DNA from 4 places in the Paeniglutamicibacter sp. ORCA_105 genome. Region 1 is predicted to be linked to each of the others. Evidence: predicted binding sites of a transcription regulator. Region 1 holds the regulator's gene; each other region holds the start of a gene.

Evidence for each region. Region 1 encodes LexA, which represses DNA repair genes until DNA is damaged. Its sites were predicted from a motif close to TCGAACANNTGTTCGA; they were not measured.
Region 2: ACIPUB_RS10625 (DUF222 domain-containing protein) is a predicted target of LexA. The motif match lies at 2,646-2,661, and genes of this name have one in related genera.
Region 3: xsc (sulfoacetaldehyde acetyltransferase) is a predicted target of LexA. The motif match lies at 2,177-2,192, and genes of this name have one in related genera.
Region 4: ACIPUB_RS02320 (DNA polymerase III subunit alpha) is a predicted target of LexA. The motif match lies at 2,102-2,117, and genes of this name have one in related genera.

The regions. Positions count from the first base shown of each region.
Region 1 covers NZ_JBIXLM010000001.1:36,349-41,371, forward strand. Annotated here, with positions in the region: gene ACIPUB_RS00180 (histidinol-phosphate transaminase) at 1-750, opposite strand, end outside; gene ACIPUB_RS00185 (LysM peptidoglycan-binding domain-containing protein) at 863-1,249, opposite strand; gene lexA (transcriptional repressor LexA) at 1,538-2,257, shown strand; gene ACIPUB_RS00195 (ATP-dependent DNA helicase) at 2,375-4,381, opposite strand; gene hflX (GTPase HflX) at 4,374-5,023, opposite strand, start outside.
Region 2 covers NZ_JBIXLM010000018.1:19,014-24,036, reverse strand. Annotated here, with positions in the region: gene ACIPUB_RS10635 (LOG family protein) at 1-125, shown strand, start outside; gene ACIPUB_RS10630 (ROK family protein) at 122-1,084, shown strand; gene ACIPUB_RS10625 (DUF222 domain-containing protein) at 1,187-2,593, opposite strand; gene ACIPUB_RS10620 (VIT1/CCC1 transporter family protein) at 2,787-3,890, opposite strand; gene ACIPUB_RS10615 (hypothetical protein) at 4,131-4,403, opposite strand; SAM riboswitch class IV at 4,422-4,532, opposite strand; gene ACIPUB_RS10610 (DinB family protein) at 4,544-5,023, opposite strand, start outside.
Region 3 covers NZ_JBIXLM010000005.1:17,493-22,515, forward strand. Annotated here, with positions in the region: gene ACIPUB_RS03640 (NAD(P)/FAD-dependent oxidoreductase) at 1-144, opposite strand, end outside; gene xsc (sulfoacetaldehyde acetyltransferase) at 326-2,131, opposite strand; gene ACIPUB_RS03650 (IclR family transcriptional regulator) at 2,323-3,162, shown strand; gene ACIPUB_RS03655 (AAA family ATPase) at 3,168-4,154, shown strand; gene ACIPUB_RS03660 (cobaltochelatase CobT-related protein) at 4,171-5,023, shown strand, end outside.
Region 4 covers NZ_JBIXLM010000003.1:79,222-84,244, forward strand. Annotated here, with positions in the region: gene ACIPUB_RS02320 (DNA polymerase III subunit alpha) at 1-1,971, opposite strand, end outside; gene ACIPUB_RS02325 (dihydrolipoyl dehydrogenase family protein) at 2,230-3,594, opposite strand; gene ACIPUB_RS02330 (hypothetical protein) at 3,737-4,048, opposite strand; gene ACIPUB_RS02335 (VOC family protein) at 4,253-4,693, shown strand; gene ACIPUB_RS02340 (AAA family ATPase) at 4,739-5,023, shown strand, end outside.

The DNA.
Region 1 (5,023 bases):
GTCGGTGACCTCCGGGGCCGCGGCAAGGTAGCCGAGGCGTGCTCCGGCCAGGGCGAAGGCCTTGGACATGGTGCGCGAGACAATGAGCCGCTCGCGACCGGGCAGCAGGGACAACGCCGAAGGCGTCCCGGTGTGGGCAAACTCCGCGTAGGCCTCGTCAACGATCACGATGGCGTTGCTGGCCCGGCCGGCTTCGTAGACGGCTTCGACGACGTCGAGTCCCAACGCGGTACCGGTGGGATTGTTGGGCGAACACAGGATGACGATGTTCGGCGCGGCCTCACGAACCTGTGCCGCCGCATCCTCCGCCGAAAGTCCATAGTCCTCGGAACGGATTCCCGCAACGTAGGTGGTGTCGGTCCCGGCTGCCAGCAGCGGATACATGGAGTAGGTGGGAGGGAAACTCAGGACGGTGCGGCCCGGCCCGCCAAAGGCCTGCAGGATTTGCTGGAGCACTTCGTTGGATCCGTTGGCTGCCCAGATGTTGTCCGCTTCGAGCCCGTGGCCCAGGAACGCGGCAAGACGTTCACGCAATTCGGTGAATTCACGGTCGGGATAACGGTTCAATCCCACGGCGGCCGCGGAGACTTCTTCGACGATGGCGCGATGCACTTCCGCGGGTAGCGGGTGGGTGTTTTCGTTGACGTTCAACTGAATCGGTACGTCAATTTGGGGAGCACCGTAGGGTTCGAGACCTTGAAGATTTTCTCGCAGGGGCAGATTTGCCAGGCGATTTAGCCGTTCATTCACGGGCCAAGTCTACGGCGGTGGCAGGTGGGGCCAAGAATCTTCGCCGGCGCGGAGGGTAATAATCGGTTCGCAATGCCTTGTATCGGCGCCCATGGGAGCGCCGGTGCGGGGGCTAGCTTCCGGTGGGAACGAAGAGTTCGGCACCGGGGTGCAGCACCGAGCTGTTGAGGTTGTTGAGGTCGCCGATCTGTTGAACCGCATCGCGGGGTTCGAGCTGCGGAGCGAACTCGCGGGCAATCCCCCACAGCGTGTCGCCTTCGATGACGGTGACGCTGACCGCGTCAACGCCCAGGGGCACTTCCGCCGATGCGTTGGCCGGGGAAAGGAACAGGCCCAGGAGCATCAGTGCTGCGGCACTCACCACGAAGATGGGCAGTCCGATCAGCACGAACTTTCCGCGACGGGTGAGCCGCAGGGGTGCCAGCGTTGGCTGGGATTCGGGCAGGTAGTCGTTGGATGGTACAAGGTGGAGCGGGGCCGAGAAAGCAGTGTTTGCCACGTCTTTGCCTTTCCTCTGAATTCACTTGGCCGGCCGGGACCCTGGGGCGCCTAGTCGAACACGTGACGATTATTCGAACGCATCTTTCGAACATGTGTTCGTAGTGCGTATCTTATTTCTAGCACTTTTCGACGACACGTGTCCAGATCTGTTCGAACAAATCTTTGAAAGCAGTGACTTTGTCTACTAGGATGTTGGTTGTGAAGCGATGTATTTACTACATCAACCCACACCGACAATTTGCGGCACGCGCGGGCAACCGGCGACGATCGGGATGAGGCATTGACAATGACGACCGAACAACGAACCCCTCGACGCGACGCGAAGAGCCTGACCATTCGCCAGAAGAAGGTCCTGGAGACCATCCAGCGCTCCGTGAGCAGCAACGGCTACCCGCCGTCGATGCGTGAAATCGGGGACGCCGTGGGACTTGCCAGCCTATCGAGCGTGACCCACCAGCTCAGCCAACTCGAGAAACTTGGCTACATCAGGCGCGATCCGCGCCGCCCGCGGGCCATGGAGATCCTGCTGCCGTTGCAGCTCAAGAGCGAGGCAAAGCTCGAGGTGGTGGAGGGCCAGTCGGATCTCAGGGCCGCCAACGGCATGAACGTCTCGGAACTGACAACCTCCGCGGACACCGCCATGGTCCCCCTGGTGGGGCGCATTGCCGCCGGCGGACCGATCCTGGCCGACCAGGCGATCGAGGACGTTTTCGCCTTGCCGCGCCAGCTGGTGGGGCATGGCGAGCTCTTCATGCTCAAGGTCAGCGGCGACTCCATGATCGATGCCGCCATCTGCGACGGCGACTGGGTTGTCGTGAGGCGCCAGCCGACGGCGAACAACGGCGACATCGTCGCCGCGTTGCTCGAGGACGAAGCCACGGTGAAGACCTTCCGCCAGCGCGATGGCCACACCTGGCTTTTGCCGCAGAACTCCCGATACGAACCGATCCTTGGTGACGCCGCAACCGTCATGGGCAAGGTCGTATCGGTCATGCGCTCCGTCTAGGTCCGCAGCCACAACTCATCCCGCAACACAGCGAGGGCCGATCATCGGATCGGCCCTCGCTGTTGTTTGCGCACCCTGCACATCTCCCGCGACCGGGATGCCGACAAGGCAACGTGCTCAGCCCTCGCTGAGCCTTTCGAGCGCGGAAATGACGGTGGCCTTGTTCGGTGTTGCCCACAGCGGTGGCAGGGAAGCCCGCAGGAACGTTCCGTAGCGTTCGGTGGCCAGGCGCGAATCGAGCACCGCGACCACGCCCTTGTCGTTGACCGAGCGGATCAGGCGGCCCGCTCCCTGTGCCAGACGCACCGCTGCATGGCTTGCGGCCACGGCCATGAAACCGTTTCCGCCGTGCTTGGCGACATCGCGGCTGCGTGCCGAGGAGAGCGGATCATCCGGGCGCGGGAACGGGATCTTGTCGATGATGACCAACCGGCAGGCGTTGCCCGGCACATCGACGCCCTGCCACAGCGTCATCGTCCCAAAGAGGCAGGTATCGGGCTCCGCCGAGAACTGGTCGACCAACGCCTTCATGCTGGACTCGCCCTGGCACAGGATGGGGATGTCCAGGCGTGCGCGCAGGATCTCCGCAGCGTCCTCGGCCGCGCGGCGGGAGGTAAACAGTGCCAGCGCCCCGCCGTTGGAGGCCTTGATGAGATCCTCGATCTCTGCAAGCGTCTCCTGGGACATTTGGCGCCCGGGCTTGGGCAGGTGCTTGGCAACGTAGAGGATGCCCTGCTTGGGATAGTCGAAGGGACTGCCGACGTCGACGCCGTTCCAAGTCGGCGCCCCGTCGCCCACGAGCCCCAGGGATCCTGCCACCGGCTCGAACGCTGCACCGATGGCCAGGGTTGCGCTCGTGAGGATGACGGTCCGGCCGTCGAAGAGGCCTTCCCTGAGTTTTCCCGCCACCGAGAGCGGTGCAACCATCAAGGTGGGCTGGCTTGACTCGTCCGGTTGGACATAGCCCTCCCCCGGGCTGAAATGGCCGGGCCGCGAGGCCCAGATCACCTCGCGCTCCTCGGTCATTTCAAGCATCTTGGTGCATTGCTCCACCAGGTACATGACCTGCGAGCGGGCCATCTGGCGTCCTCCGTCGGCCGGTGCGTTGGCCTCGGGCTTGGAGTCGGAGAGCACCACGCGCGCGGCCTCGGCGATCTGGTTGATCGCCGCTTCCTGGTCCTCGTTCAGTCCGCGGGCCATGAGCCCGGTGGGGACGCCCTCCAGGGCACGCTGCAGGGCCTTGGCGCCCTGGTTCAGCGCGTCCACGCTCACCGAGCAGTGCTTGCGGGCAGCCGAAGCGGCGGTCTGGACCATGTTGACCGACAGCGGCCGCGTCACCGAGCTGGTCACGCGGTCCTGCAGTTCGTGGGCCTCGTCAATGATGACGGTGTCGAAGTCCGGCAACACGGCCAGGCCCTCGAAGGCCGAGACGGCCAGCATGGCGTGGTTGGTGATCACCACGTCGGCGTCGGCCGCGCGGGCACGTGCCAGTTCGCTAAAGCATTCGGCGGCCATGGGGCACTTTTGCGCGCCCAGGCAGTCCATCGCGCTGACCGAAACCTGGCGCCAGGCCTTGTCGCTGACTCCCGGGGTCAGGTCGTCGCGGTCACCGCTGTCGGTTCGCTCGGCCCACTGCCGCAGGCGCACCACTTCCTGGCCCAGGGCAGAGCCGGGGCCCTCGGAGGAACCTCCGAGAACGGGGGTGCCGGATTCCATGGAAAACAGGGCGCCCTCGTCGTCGTCCGGGTATCCGCCGCTGAGCTTGTACTGGCACACGTAGTTGGAGCGGCCCTTGACCAAGGCCACTTCCATCTCGCGTGGCAGCTTGTCCTTCAGGGACGTCAACAGGCGCGGCACATCGCGCCCGACGATCTGTGCCTGCAGGGCGAGGGTTGCGGTGGAAATCACCACAGGTTTTTCGGATCCCAGCGCGTGCGCCAGCGCCGGAACCAGATAGGCCATGGACTTGCCGGTTCCGGTTCCCGCCTGCACCAGCAGGTGTTCACCGGTTTCCATGGCGCGCACGACCTGGCGTGTCATCTCGTGCTGGCCCGGACGGCTTTGCCCGCCCATGCTGGACACTGCTTCGTCCAACAGGGCGATGACCTCTGATTCCTCAGCCATGAATACTAAATTGCTCCACTTCTGCGGCCATGCTTTCGCGGACCTTGACCATCATGCGGGTTCCCGTTTCGGTGTGTTCGACGGCCAGGATCTCGGCCTCGGCGCCGTGGAGCTTGTTGACCACGTCGCCTCGATCATAGGGAATCATCAATTCTAGTTGGACATTGGGCCTCGGGATTGCGGCGCTGATCCGGGCCTGCAATTCGTCGATGCCTTCGCCGGTGCGCGCCGAGACGATGACGTGGTTCGGCTCGCGCTGGCGCAGGCGCTCGACCACGAACGGGTCAGCGACATCCGCCTTGTTCAAGACGATGATCTCCGGGATGTTGCGTGCGTCGACGTCGTTGAGCACCTCGCGCACGGCCTGGATCTGGCCTTCCGGGTCCGGGTGCGACGCATCCACAACGTGCAGGATCAAATCGGCGTCGGCCACTTCCTCCAAGGTGGAGCGGAAGGCCTCGATCAGCTGGGTGGGCAACGACTTCACGAAGCCGACGGTGTCAGCGAGTGTATAGGTCAGCCCGTCGCTGGTTTCGGCCTGGCGGACCGTGGGATCCAGCGTTGCGAACAGGGCGTTTTCGACCAGTGCCCCGGCATCCGTGAGCCGGTTGAGCAACGAGGACTTGCCGGCATTGGTGTACC
Region 2 (5,023 bases), on a different contig from region 1:
TGGACCTCGCCCGCGGTCGGGCCATGGAGGACATGGTCTTCCTGGTCGATGAGCCGTCCGAGGCAGTGCGCATTTTGGTGGAGCTCGACGACGGTTCGATTTCCGGCGTACGGGGACTGGCATGAATTCCGCGGCAGCTGCCATCGGCATCGACATCGGTGGCACCAAGATTGCCGCGGGTCTGGTCGACGGCCAAGGCCGAGTTTCACGGCGGACCCGCCATGCGACCGTCGGGCATGACCCCGACGCGGTGCTGGACACCGTGGCTTCCCTGGTCGCAGAGCTTGGCGCGGGGCACCCGCAGGCCGCGGTCGGCGTGGGGGCGGCAGGTTGGATGGATCCGGCCGGCGGCACCGTGCTGTTCTCCCCACACCTGGCCTGGCGCAGCGAGCCGTTGCGCGCGAAGCTCGAGGCTGCCACCGGAAGGCCAGTGCTGCTGAGCAATGATGCGGACGCCGCCGGCTGGGCCGAGTACCGTTTTGGTGCTGCCCGCGGGCAGGACCATGTGGTGTGCCTGACCCTCGGCACGGGAATCGGTGGGTCGATCGTCATCGACGGGAAGCTGCAACGCGGCAGGTTCGGGGTGGCTGCAGAATTCGGGCACCAAACGATTGTGCCTGGCGGTCAACGTTGCGCCTGCGGGAACCGGGGATGCTGGGAACAATACGCGTCGGGCAATGCGCTGGCCCGCGAGGGGCGCAGCCTCATGGCAGTGCACTCGCCGGTGGCCCATGCGCTGCGAGATGCCGCAAACAACGATCCCCACCTGGTGACCGGGGAGCTTGTCACTTCGCTCGCCGCTGCCGGTGATCCGGCATGCCGCGAATTGCTCATCGAAGCCGGCCAATGGCTGGGCCGGGGAATTGCTAACCTGGCCGCCGTATTGGACCCGGGAATCTTCGTTATTGGTGGCGGGCTGGGCACCGCGGTTCCGTTGCTGGTGGAAACCGCAGAGGCGACTTATCGCGAAAATCTCAGCGGGCGCGGATACCGGCCCTTTGCACAGGTGGCCCGTGCGGAGCTAGGCCCGGATGCCGGACTGGTGGGTGCCGCGGACTTGGCCCGCACCGCGCTCGCCGACTGATTCATGGCCTCGTGCAGACCTGGGCTCATGGGTTTGCCGGGGATGCGTGGCTGCATCCCCGGTGGCGTAGGGTGTGGATTTCCCGCCCGTGGCGGCGGGCGGCTAAATCCGCTGGGGTGGTCGGCGCATGCCGGTGCCGGGCCGCGGTGACGGAGCCGTGGAGGTGTAGCTGTGGCCGCTGGGGGTGGTGATCTTGAAGGAATGGCGACCCCGTCCGGGCAGTGGCTCCTCGTGCCAGCCGGGCGCTTCCTTGGTCCGGTTGCATGTTCGACAGCGACCAGAACCATTGATCTCGGTGGTCTTTCCGTTGCGGCGAACCTGCACGACGTGGTCGAGTTCCTCGATGCGGCCGTTGCAGTGAGGGGTGCGGCAGCGTTGGTCGCGGAGGGTGATGAAGCGCTTGAGGTTTCCGGAGAAGCTGCGGGCCGTCGAGTCCATCGCGACCAGTTTGCCGGTGTCCGGGACTGCATAGAGGCGCCGGTACCAGGTGTTCAGTGGGTGCTCCGGGTCGCCGGCCACCAGTGACCGGGCCCTGGTGGCGCTGATGTATCCGTGGCCCGGGATCAGTGCCGGTTCATCACTGACGCCGGTGAGGCTTTCCGGGTCCATCAGCAGCAACAGCTCCACCGGCCTGGAGCCGGTGGCCTTGGTGTCGGTGATCGCCTCGAAGACCGTGTCTGCCGCGACCTGGGCGTTGGTGCGGGCGTCCCCGGGCTCCCGGGGGCGTTCCATTTCGCGGGTGAGGACCTGCAGGATGGGAACGCCCTGGTCCAGTGGGAAGTCGCCGACGATCCGCACGGTGTTTTCGTTCACCTGGTAGCCGCTGACATACCGCTTCTCAGTGGCGTCTTCTTCCTCCTGTTCGGCGGTTTCAGGTTCAAGGACGAGGGCCCAGTAGTTGACCAGCTCACGCAGCGACGCAGTCCCGGCCTCGAAGCAGGTGTGGGTGTCCTCCCACAGCAGCTCGTCGATCATTCTCCGGTTTTCGATCTTGAGGTTCCGGGTGCCGCTGATAACCACGTGCGCCTGGTCCCAGGTCATGATGCCGCGGCGCAGCCCCTGGTGGCAGTGTGGCAGGTCTTCGGCAAGTAGCCGGAAGTCGTTGGTGCGTTTGGTTCCGCTTTTCGGGGACAAATGCAGCATCAGGGCAACGTCTCCGCTGGAGCCCCAAGAAGGGTTCTTCTCCCTGACCCCGGCGCGCTGTCGATCAGCGACCAAGGAGTCCTGGTAGGCGACGCTGTGGTCGGCCTGCTTCGCCGTGGCGGCGCATTTCAAGGTTTCCAGTGCGCCGACGGCGGTCACCGCCTCATGGGTTCCTGTCAGTACCGGCGCTCCGTTCACCGCGGCGGCCAGGGACAGGATCCCGTCGGTGCCGGTGCGGGCCAAGTGTTCGGCAACCAGTGCGTCCATGTCCGCCCCGTCGTTCAGTAGCGCATCGTAGCCCAGGTCCCTGACGGCACCACCGGCGGTGCCGTCAGAAGGGGTACCGCTCGATGACGTCGTTGCCATACTTCAATTTTAGAACCAGTCACCGATAATTGGAATATATTTACATGAATATGAGAAAATATGTTCTAGTAACATCGTGGACGCCTACGTTCCCGGCGAGTGCCATCCCGTTCGTGCACAGCGAGGAAAGCATGCCGCCGAATCCCCGATCCCTCGAAGTGCGGCACGTGCCGGTGTCCCTGCAGTGGTGCCGCTAAGCCACGGAGCTGCCGAAGAGCAGGCCGAGGACGTAGGTGACCGCTGCGGCGCCCAGGCCGATCGCCAGCTGGCGCAGTCCGCGCTTGGCCGGGGATGCGCCGGAAAGCAAGCCGACCACGCCGCCGGTGGCCAGCAGGGCGATGCCCACCAGCACGGCGGAGAGCAGGATCGCGGGGGTGCCGCCCATGCCGAAAATGAACGGCAGGATCGGGATGACCGCCCCGGAGGCAAAGAAGCAGAAGGACGCGGAAGCCGCACCCATGGCGGAGCCGATTTCCTCGTGTTCCCGGCTATCGGCGGCAACCGTGAGCTCGGACCGGAGCGACGTGGAGGGGTTGCAATCGCAGGAGTAGATGCCCATGCGTTCGGCGGCCCGGTGCGCTGCGTCCTCGTCACTCATGCCGCGGGCCTTGTAGACCAATACCAGCTCGTTGGCATCCAGATCGAGGTCCGGCGCCGCGGCCAGCGTCACCTCCGTGGGCTTGGAAGCCGAGAGCAGCTCGCGCTGGGAACGCACCGAGACGTATTCGCCCGCGGCCATCGACAGGGCGCCGGCCAGCAGCCCGGCAATGCCGGAGAAGAGCACGAAGGACGTTGCCACGCCCGTGGCGCCGATGCCCATGACCAGGGCCAGGTTGGACACCAGGCCGTCGTTGGCGCCGAAGACCGCCGCCCGGAAGTTGCCCGAAAGCCGGTTGCGGCCGCGGGTGGCCAGACCGCGCACGACCTCCTCGTGGACGAGTTCGTCGGCGGCCATCTGGCGGCTGGCATCGGTGTCTGCGGCATAGGGGGAGTTGCCCTCGGCGCGCTGGGCCAGGGCCAGGACGAAGACCGAGCCGAAGTGCCGGGCCAGGAAGCGGAGCATGGTGCGCCGGATCGAGGGCCGGGTACGCTTGTCGGCGTTCTCGCCCAGCAGCGAACGCCAGTGTTCCTCGTGTCGGGTTTCGGCGGCTGCCAGTCCCAGCAGGACTGCGCGTTCCTCACCCTGGCGCTTGTTGGCCAGTTCGCGGTAGACCGCGCCCTCGGCGATTTCGTCGGCCAGGTACTGGCGCCAGCGCTTGATCTGGGCGTGAGTGGGGGTCGGCGCTTGTTGCGTCATGCTCTCATCCTCATGTGGGCGTTCACGGCCTCGGGAGGCCATGCGATGGGGAGGCCCAGCAGGATTTCTTTTTGGGTACGTTGAGCCTCGGGCCACCAATGTGTGGACCGAAGGTCTCGTTCGCCCGGGCCGGGCTGGATTGCCCGTGGCCCCGGGTGGATTGCCGGGTTACAACGCTGTAACCAGTATGTCGACGCACCGCTGTCCCGCCGTGCCGGCGGGTCTGGGAACTACTCCCCTTCAACCCACGAGTGTAGCCGTTGGCAGGACAAGTGAAAATTCGTTGAGACTAAAAAACAACGCTTGTCCGCCGGGCTTTCCGGCCCGGGGGATGCACACCGACAGCTCCCTCGCGAGGGCGTCGAAGCGCGGCGAGCCGACGGCATTGGCCAGGGCCGCGGCCAGTGCAGGTGCGTCGGCAACGTGGTAGCTGTGCCAGGAACCCGACAGGCGCAGCTCGACAACTGAGCGGTGGACATCGAGCAGGGGCAGAACGGGGATGGAAGGTGCCATGTGGGGGCGAAAGCCTTTCGTCAGCTCTTGCCGGGACCAAGTGGTCCGCGGCCGCTTCTTCATCCGAACCACCCATGAACCTGGGGTTGGTGCGCGGCCAGTCGGAGCTTGGCGCCGCATCTCGTGAAGCTGGAACCACTTTACCGCGATTCGGAGGCCCGCAGGATATTTGCGTGCAATTGCGTCCAGGCAGCGGGGTCGTAGGGAGGAATGTTGGTGTTGTCCCGGCGCATCCCGGTGGAACCGTCGATGAGCTCCCGCACGATGTCGGCATGGCCCGCATGGCGTGCGGTCTCCACGTTCATGTGCAGCAGCAGGCGCCCGAGCGTGGTGTCGCGTTTCTCCGGCACCCACCAGGAAACCGTGGCCGGTGCATCCAGGGGGAGGGCTGCGATGTTGTGGTTTGCTGCGGCGATGGCGCGGCGGTAAAAATCGAGGATCTCGGAGCAGGGGATATCGGCGGGCACCCACATGTCGGCGCTGACTTCCGGATCGGCCATCAGCGCGTCGTGGCGTTCATCGTCGACCGTGAACCCGAGGCATTCGACAAAGTAGCCGTACTCGACGGTGGCCAGATGCTGGATCAGGCCCAGGAGGTTGGTGCCCGTCCCGACCATGGG
Region 3 (5,023 bases), on a different contig from region 1:
GTTGCCCCAGGAGGAACCCGCGGCCACGCCGTCCCGGTCCAGGATGGTGACCTTGACGCCGCGCTCCTGCAGGTACCAGGCCGTGGACAGGCCCACCATGCCCGCACCGATGACGACCACGTGTTCCGGACTCGTTGTGCTCATTTCACGCTCCACTCTCTTGCTTGCCGCTCACCGTCGGCGGACGTCGCTGTCCGCGGGCGGTGCCCGGCCGAATTGCCGATGTTCAATGTTTGGGGGGGTGGTGCGGGGAAGATCGCCGGAGGGTGCGTGCACCCTCCGGCCGTGCTCCCCCGCCACGGGGTCGTGCGGAAAGGACTGCGGTTTAGACGTAGTCCTTGTACTTCTCCAGGTGGCGGACCGGGGTGGAGAGCGCGTCGCGGCGGAACGGGTCGCCCAGTTCGCGGGTGCACATGATCTCGATGACGGTGGTCTTGCCGTCGACCATCTGGTTGTTCAGGGCTTCCTTGAGTGCCGACCCGACGTTTTCCAGCTTGTCCACGACGATGCCCTCGGCGCCCATGCTGCGGGCCATCTCGGCGAAGGATTCGCCGTTGTCCAGCTCGCCGGCGATGAAGCGGCGGTTGTAGAACTCGACCTGGTTCTTCTTCTCGGCGCCCCACTGGCGGTTGCGGAAGACGATCGCGGTGACCGGGAGGTCATGGCGGACCGCGGTGAGGACCTCGCCCATGCTCATGGCCCAGGCGCCGTCACCCGCGTAGGCGATGGCCGGGCGGTGCGGGGCCGCGGCCTTGGCACCGATCATGGTCGGCAGTGCGTAGCCGCAGTTGCCGAAGGACATGGGTGCGAAGAAGCTGCGTGGCTTCTCGAAGCGCAGGTAGCTGTGCGCCACGGAGTTGATGTTGCCGATGTCGGTGGAGATCATGACGTCTTCCGGCATGGCCTTTTCCAGTTCGCGCAGCACCTGGCGCGGGTGCAGCCAGTTACCCTCCTCGCCCTTGGCCTCCTCGATCACGTCGAGCGAGTACTCATCCTGCTCGTGGGTCCACTCGGAGAGCTCCTGCTCCCAGGCTTCCTTTTCGGCCTTGATGTTCGCTGCGCGTTCGGCCTTGGTCGCATCCGATGCCAGTTCGATGCCCTCGAGGCGCTTGGAGAGCTCAATGGCAACCGCCTTGGCATCTCCGGTGATTCCCACTGCGATCTTCTTCACCAGACCGAGCTTGGTGTGGTCCGCATCGATCTGGATGATCTTGGCCTCGGTGGGCCAGTAGGCCTGGCCGTACTGCGGCAGGGTGCCGAACGGGCCGAGCCGGGTGCCCAGCGCGATCACGACGTCCGCCTGGGAAATCAGCTTCATGCCGGCCTTGGATCCCTGGTAACCCAGCGGGCCGGCCCAAAGCGGGTGGCTGGCGGGGAAGGAGTCGTTGTGCTGGTAGCTGTTGACCACCGGTGCGCCGAGGCGCTCGGCCAGGGCCTTGGCTTCCTCGACACCGTCTGCCATGACCACGCCGCCGCCGGAGACGATGACCGGGTTCTTGGCGGTCTTGAGCAACTCAATGGCCTCGTCCAGGGACTTGGTGCCACCTGCACCGCGGTCAACGCGGCGCGGGGCGGGGATCTCGGTGATGGATTCGCCGTAGAAGTAGTCGCGCGGGATGTTCAGCTGGGTCGGGCCGTTTTCGCTCATGGCGCGGTCGAAGCAGCGGGCGGTGAATTCGGCCATGCGGTTCGGGTGGGTCACGTGGCCCTGGTACTTGGTGAACTCCTGGAACATCGGGAGCTGGTTGGCTTCCTGGAAGCCGCCCAGGCCGATGGTGTTGGTTCCGGCCTCCGGGGTGATGATGACGACCGGGCTGTGTGCCCAGTAGGCGGCGGCGATGCCGGTGACGCAGTTGGAGATGCCCGGGCCGTTCTGCCCGATGACCACGCCGTGGCGGCCGGAAGCACGCGCATAGCCGTCGGCCATGTGGGCGGCGCCCTGTTCGTGCACGACGGGTACCAGGCGGATGCCGGCCGGGGCGAAGATATCCATGGCGTCCATGAAGGCGGAGCCCATGATGCCGAAGATGTCGGTGACATCGTTGGACACCAGCGTCTCAACGAAGGCTTCCGACGACGTCATCTTCTGCGCGCCCTGGACGACCTCGCGGGATGTGGCCTTTTCAGTCATTACAAGTCTCCTTCGGGGATCAAGACCTCGCAATCTCGCAAAGTCTCAAAAAATGGTTCGAACTGCTCCCAAAAACGGGATTGATGACAAAGCTATGCGACTCACGTCACATCGGTCAAGCCCCTGTTCCATTTATTCTTCGTCCTGATACGATTTATTGAAACTTCGTTCATCGGCAGATTGGATCGATCATGGAAAATCTCACGGAACCGGAGCTCGGGCCCGCGGGCGCTGTCCAGGGAGAAACACCGGCGCTGCGCCTGTTCGCGCTGCTGGAGTTGATCACCACACGCGACCAGCTCTTCACCTTGCAGTCGCTGGTAGACCAAACGGGACTTCCGAAGCCCACGCTGCACCGCATGCTGCAACAACTCGAAGGCGCCAACCTGCTGACCCGGCAGTCCGACGGCAGGCATTACGGCACCGGCTCGCGCATGCGCCGCATGGCCGAGGACGTGTTGCTCAATGACACCCGGCACGGCACGCGGCACGCCATCCTGCGGGGCCTGGTCGATGAAATCGGCGAGAGCTGCAACATCACCGCCCTGTCCGGAAACGAGGTCATCTACCTCGACCGCGTCGAAACCAACGAGCCCTTGCGCGTGCACTTGGGCCCCGGATCCCGGGTGCCGGTGCATTGCTCCGCCAGCGGAAAGCTGATCCTTGCCCAGTTCGGGCCGACGCAGCGCGAACGCGTGTTGGCCACCGGGCCGCTGCAGCGATTCACGGTCCACACGCTCACCGACAAGGCGGAAATCGAGGCCGAGCTGGCCCGGATACGGATCGACGGATACGCCGAGGACCGCCAGGAATACCTGGACGGGCTGGTTTGCCTGGCGGTGCTGGTTCCCAACCCGGCCGGGCGCTCGAACCTCTGCATCGCGGTGCAGGCCCCCATGATGCGCAAGAGCTCGGAGGACCTGCTCAAGTTGCTGCCCGCACTTCGCCGAGCGGCCGAGAGCATCTCGCGCATCGAAGACCACGCGGACCTGGGTTCCCCGGAGTCCGAACCCCTCGCGGCGGGATGGTGAGGGAAATGAACCCGGAAGCCACCCCCCTCGCGCAGCAGGAATTGGTCCCGGTCCGCGAGACCTTCGGCATCGACAGCGACCTGCGGGTCCCCAAGTTCACCGAAACCTCGGACCACGTCCCGGCCCTCGACCCCGCCTACAGGTTCAACCCGGATGTCACCTTGGCCATCCTCGCCGGATTCACCCACAACAGCCGGGTCATGATCCAGGGTTTGCACGGCACGGGAAAATCCACGCACATCGAGCAGGTTGCGGCGCGGCTGAATTGGCCCCTCATGAGGGTGAACCTCGATGGGCACATCAGCCGGCTCGACCTGGTCGGCAAGGACACCGTGGTGATCCAGGACGGCCAGCCGGCCACCAAGTTCCAGGAAGGCGTGGTTCCCTGGGCCATGGTCCAGCCCATGGCCCTGGTCTTTGACGAATACGATGCGGGACGACCCGACGTCATGTTCGTGATCCAGCGGCTGCTGGAACGCGACGGCGGATTCACGCTACCCGACCAGAACCGCGTGATCCGCCCGCATCCATATTTTCGGCTCTTTGCCACGGCGAACACCGTTGGACTCGGAAACCTCAACGGCCTCTACCACGGGGTGCAGCGGCTGAACCACGCCCAGCTGGACCGGTGGAACATCGTTGCCGCCCTCGACTACCTTCCGGTGGACGAAGAGGTCCGGATCGTTGCCTCCCGTGTTCCCGAGCTGGCCCGAACCCCTGCCGGACTGAAGCTGGTTCGGTCCATGGTGGACGTTGCGAACCTCACCCGCGACGGCTTCGCCGCCGGGGACATCTCCACCCTGATGTCACCACGCACGGTGATCACCTGGGCCCAGAACGTTTCCATCTTCCGCGATCCGGCACTGGCCTTCAGGCTCTCCTTCGTCAACAAGTGCGACGAGGCCGAGCGCTTCATCGTGTCCGAGTACTACCAGCGCGCCATGGCCACCGAACTCGACGAGTCCTACGCACTCGTTCCCGTCGGGGCCTAGGGCAGCCCGGCGCGCCATGAGTGCAGCCCAGGCCCCCGAGCGTCGCGCCCAGGAAATCAGGGAACTGTGCGCCGCGTCCCTACGCGCCCTCGGCGCCGATCCGCGGCTCGAACTGCTCGGTACCCGCCCCTACCGCGGCACCGACGTGCTCCCGTTCAATGCCCCGCACCTCTATCCGCCGGAGGCAGGGGCCGGCTTCGAGTCGTTTCGCGGTGCCGCCGATGGGATGGCCCTGCGCGTGCGGCATTCGGACACCGCCGCGCATCTGGCGCTGCTCCCGCATTCCCCCAGCGCCAGGCTGGTCTTTGAGGTGCTTGAGCAATTCCGCTGCGAATCCCTGGCGACCCTGCCCGGGGTCATCGAGAATCTCCGGGCTCGACATGTTGCCTGGTCCAAGGAATACATCGCCTCGGGGCTGACCGAAACGTCCCTGGGCATGCTGCTCTACACGATCTTCCAGGTGACCCGCTCGCGGATCAGCTCGGAGCCGGTGGTCCATGAATCCGAGGACATGATCGAGGCGACCCGAGCGAACCTGTCCGCGACGCTCGGCCCGTTGCTCCCGGGCCTACGCCGGCACAAGCACAACCAGACCGACTTCGCCCAGCATGCGCTGTTGGTCGCCGAACTCGTCGCGGAGGCCGTCAGCGCCCTGGAATCCCGGGCACCCGCCCGCAAGGGTGCCAAGGACAAGCAAGCCAAGGCACCGGAGTTTTCCCTGCTGGTGGATGTCGAACACGATGCAGCCGCCATCGGGACATCCGGCAGCGCAACCAGCGGCGCCCTTGATTCCTCGCCCGAGGGATACACCGTGTTTACCCGCGCCTACGACACGATCTCCCCGGCCACCACACTGGTGCGCGAGGACC
Region 4 (5,023 bases), on a different contig from region 1:
GGTGGAACGGATGAGTTCGAAGGTGGGTTCATCGTCCAGTGGGACCAGGGCGAGGTCGATGGCGCCGTTGGGCAGGATGTAGTCGGGGATTTCCCCGGGCTTGGCTCCCTGGTGTCCCCCCGCCTTGGCGACTGCCTGTGCGTCGGGGTGGAGGCGCTGGATTTCCTCCAGGGCGTAGGTGATGGCCGATTGCATGCGCACCCCCAGCACGTCGAGCTTGAGCATGCCCATGGGGTCCATGTCGTGCTTGTCGAATTGGCTCATGGGCAGCCCGATCCCGCTGGGTTCCACGGGGGTGCGTTCGAGCAGGTGCGCGTCGGAGAGGATGACGCCGCAGGGGTGCATGGAGATGTGGCGGGGCAGCCTGTCCAGGCGTTCGGTGAGGTCCACGAGCAGGTCGAGCTGTTTTTCGGTGCCGAGGCGGTCGGCGAAGGGGGCGAGTTCGGGTTTTTCCTCCAGGGCGTCGCGGAAGGACGAGGCGGAGAAGCGCCAGAGCTGCTTGGCGATCACGTCGATGTCTTCCTCCTCCATGCCAAGGGCCTGGCCGGCGTCGCGTACAGCCCCCCTGGCGCGGTAGCCGTTTTGCATGCTCATGAGGCTGACGCGTCGATGCCCGAAGCGGTCGAAGATCTTTTGGTAGATGTTGTGGCGTTGGGCGGATTCGACGTCGATGTCGATGTCGGGCAGGGTGGCGCGGTCGCGGGAGAGGAAGCGTTCGAAGAGCAGGTCGTGGGCCAGGGGGTTCACCTGGCTGATGCCGATGAGGTAGTTGACCAGTGAGGAGGCGCCGGACCCGCGGGCGGCGGAGCGTATCCCCATCCGCGTGATCATGGAGCTGACTTCCGCGACGGTGAGGAAGTAGGGGGCGAAGCCGAGGTCGGAGATGGTGGACAGTTCGGCCTGGAGTCGGTGGCGCAGCGCGGGGTCGTTGGCATCGGCGGGGAGCAGCCGGGTGATTCCGGCTTCCGCGCGGGCGGCGAGTTCGGCGTCCGGCTCGGCGGTGATGCCGATGATGTGTGCCTCGGGGACCACGGGGATTCCCCATCCGGTGTCCGGGACCGGGTCGATCCGTGCCCAGTCGGCGAGCGCGGCGGTGTTGCGCAGCAGGGTGGCAGCCAGGGTGGAGTCGGAGGCGTAGCGGGCGATCTCGGTGGCGAGGTGGTGCATGTGCCCGGCGGGCTTGAGCCAGCCCTGCCCGTTGGGTTGGATGTCGTTGAGGGTTTCCAGGGAGCTCAGCGCCCGCGCGGAGTCCAGGACGTCGGCGGTGGCCGCCCCGTCGGGGTCCGTGTAACGCACGGCGTTGGTGAGGATGGGGGCGATGTCAGCGGAGGCGGCGCAGCGCAGCATGCGGATGGCGTGTGCGGTGCTGAGCCTGTCCCCTGGGTTGTTCAGGTGGGTGGTGATCTCCACCCGCAGTGCCTCGGGTCCCAGCAGGGTGCGCCAGGTGTGCAGGGCGGTGCGTGCCTGGGAGTAGTGGCGGTGTCCGGTGGCCAGACCGATGTCGGAGCCCGGCCCCAGCAGGATGGTCAGCAGCGCCTCCCCCTGCGGGCCCAGTGCATGGGTGGCCAGTTCTTCGCGGGTGATGCCGATGTGTCCCTTGGGCGCAGCCGTGGCCGGGGCTTTTTGGTGTGCTGCGGTGACCAGGCGGCAGAGTGCCGCGTACCCGGCGCCGCTGTCATGCCCCCTGGCCAGGGCGACGATGCGCCCGGCCGTGCGCATGGGCAGGGGCTTGCCGTGGGCGGCACGTGGCGGTGCGGGTTCAAGGATGGCAAGGTCCACCCCGAGGATGGGGTCGATTCCGTGCTCGATGCAGGCCTTGAGGTGCTTGACGCTTCCGTAGAGTCCGTCGCGGTCGGTGATGGCCAGGGCATCCGCCCCGTCGGCGAGCGCCGCGGCGACAAGGTTCTCGGGCCAGGAAACCCCGTAGTGTGCGCTGAAGGCCGAGGCGACGTGCAGGTGGGTGAAGCCCATGCCAGTGCGCCCTCCTTGCCTATTCCCGCTCCTCCACCTTTGTTCCATGCGCCCCGATAGGGGCCTGGGTGTGTTTGGGCTTGGGGTCCGGGTGGGCACCGCGCCCGTTGGAGGGATGACACCATCATATTAGAACATGTGTTCGATTCAAGCCCCGGAACGACCCCACTGCGCAATCATTGTGGATAGGCAACCGGATCCCGCCACTGACCTGTGGCGGGATTCTTCCGGTGAGAATGCCCACCCCGGTCCCGGGGGCTAGATCCCTTCGGCGGCCCCGAGCCTGTCTAGGGCCACCAGATAGGCTTCGGAATAGCTGGGGAACTGCGGCACCGCGTCGCGCAGGACCTGCAGCGGGGTCTCGCCCCTGATGGCCATGGACGCCTGGTGGATCCATTCGCTGGCCTGCGGGGCAATGGCCCAGGCTCCGACCAGGACCCTCCGATGCCGATCCACCAGGATGCCAAGGTCCCCGTGCGGGTCTTGTTCGTAGGTCCACGGCCGGGCGATCGCCTCGGGCAGGTTGACCTGGATGGACACCGCGTCAATCCCGCGCCCCTCGGCCTGTTCGCGGGTGAGGCCCACGGCGGCGATTTCCGGGGCGGCGAACACCACGCGCGGGATCCCGTCATAGCTCGCGTTTCGGTCCCTGCCAAGGATGCAGTCGGCGACAATGCGCCCCTGGTACTTGGCCACGTGGGTGAAGGGCATGATCCCGGTGACGTCCCCGATGGCCCAGAGCCCCTCTGCCGCCCAGCAATGCTCGTCCACCCGAACGTTGCCGCGGCCATCGAGGGTCGCCCCCGCCCTGGCCACATCCAGGCCCTCGGTGCGCGGGGTGCGCCCGGTGGCGAAGATGACGGCGTCGGCCACGACCTCTCCGCCTTCGCGCAACGCCAGGATGCTGCTTCCGCCATCTCCGCGCCGCCCGACGGCCACGGAGCTGTTGGCCATGACCTTGACCCCGCGCTCGCGCAGGTACCCTTCGGCGAGCGCGGAGACCTCGGGCTCCTCGCGGCCCAGCAGCCGTGCGCTGCGATTCAGCACGGTGACCTCTACCCCGAATCCGGACAGGAAGAACGCCGTTTCCAGGGCCACTGCGCTTCCGCCCACGATGGCCACCGACTGGGGCAGCGTGTCGAGCGTATAGACCTCGCGGTTGGTCCAGGCGGTGATGTCACCGATCCCGGGGAAGTCGGGAACCGAGGGCGAGGTCCCGGTGGCGATGATGATGTGGTGCGCCAGGTATTGTTCCCCGTTGGCCACCACGTGCCCGGGACCCGAGATGGAGGCCTTCCCGCGCACCACCGTTGCCCCGCGCCGGGCGTACCCCTCGGCCTGGGCGCTGTCATCGAGGTGTCGAGCCATGTAGTCGCGGTAGTCCCTGGCCTTCTCCCAGTCCAGGGTGCTCGACGAGGCACCCGCGGCGCCGTCGGCCTCGATGTTCACCTCAGGTCCACGCAGGATCGTCTTGGAGGGAATGCAGGCCCAGTAGGCGCATTCCCCGCCAATGAGTTCGGATTCGAAGACCACGATCTTCTTGCCGGCGGTCAGCAGGCGATCGGCAACGACCTCGCCTCCGGGGCCCATGCCGATGATTGCCGCATCGAATACTTCTTCCATCTGAGCACTCCCGTGGTTGGGTTCCTCGCGGCCGCCATCCAGGCGCCTGCTCCCTAGCCTTGCACCTCACCCCTCCAACAACCAGAGTCCACGGCCGCGAACCCGGTGACCGGCGCGGGGTCTTGTGGTCCGATCCTTCGCACTAGGCGCTCTCCCGGTAGGCCTCGGGCATGCGAATGATGCGCCAACGACCGGTCTCAACCTGCCGGGAAACCTCAAAGGTGCGCAGCGGCCCCACGCCGGCGAGCTTGACCTGCAATTGCCAGACCTCATAGTCCACGAGCCCCGGCCCGCGTCCGCGTTCGGCGCGCAATTCCTCGGTCCACCATTTGCGCCGCTCGAACCAGCGCACCGGCTCGGCCGCCAGCTTGTATTCCCGACCCTGCCAGCGCAGGCGAATCGGCACCCCCGCCGGCGTGCAGTCAACTTCGATCGACTGGGTAAAGATTCCCATTCGCTCGCCACCTTCCCCTCGCACAAACGTGCCCGTTGCCGCCACACCCCGAAGAGGTGGGCGGCGGCAGCGGGCCGCACCCATGCACTGAACCATTTTATTAGAAACTTTGTTCTATACAAGGGGAGACTAGAACGCATGTACGACGATTTGTTGTTTCGGGGCCCTATTGCCCGGGTCTCACGTGGGCCTATGCTGGTGAGCATGACCTCAAACACGCCTCCGGCCATCACTGCGCTCACCCTTGGCGTGCGCGACGTCCAGCGCTCACGCGACTTCTACGTCACAGGCCTGGGCTTCCGCGAAATCAACTACATCCCCGGCGAGATCCTGTTCGTCCAAGCGGGGTACGGGCTGATGCTCGCACTGTGGAACGTCGAATCCATGCCCGGCGAATACGGGGAAGTCGGCCACGGCCCGCTGGCTCCGCCGCTATCCGTGGGGCACAACAGCGCAAGCGTCGAGGAGGTCAACGAGCTCTACGCCAGGGCACTTGCCGCCGGCGCGACCTCGATCGGCGCACCGACCCTCCGGGAGTGGGGCGGCACCAGCGCCTGCGTGGCCGACCCCGACGGGTTCCGCTGGGACTTTGTGCACAACCCGTCCTTCGCCATCGACGACGACGGGACCGTCACCGGTGTCTAGCCGGCACCGATGCACCCCCCTCACCGCTGAAAATCCCGGCCGCCCGTGAGACTCTCCAACCTGCCGATCCGCCGCATCGCCGAAGACGGACTTTCCCCCGCGCCCCGCGACCAATGGCCCCACACCCTCCCGCCGGTGCGCCAGCTTCTAGACCAGGGTCTGGACTTCGGACCGGCCACCATATTCGTGGGCGAAAACGGCTCGGGAAAGTCAACCCTGGTGGAGGCCATCGCCCTCGGCTACGGACTCTCGCCCGAGGGCGGCTCCACCGGCGCACAGCACAGTACCCGGGTCACGGAATCGGGCCTGGAGCGGCACCTGCAACTGGTC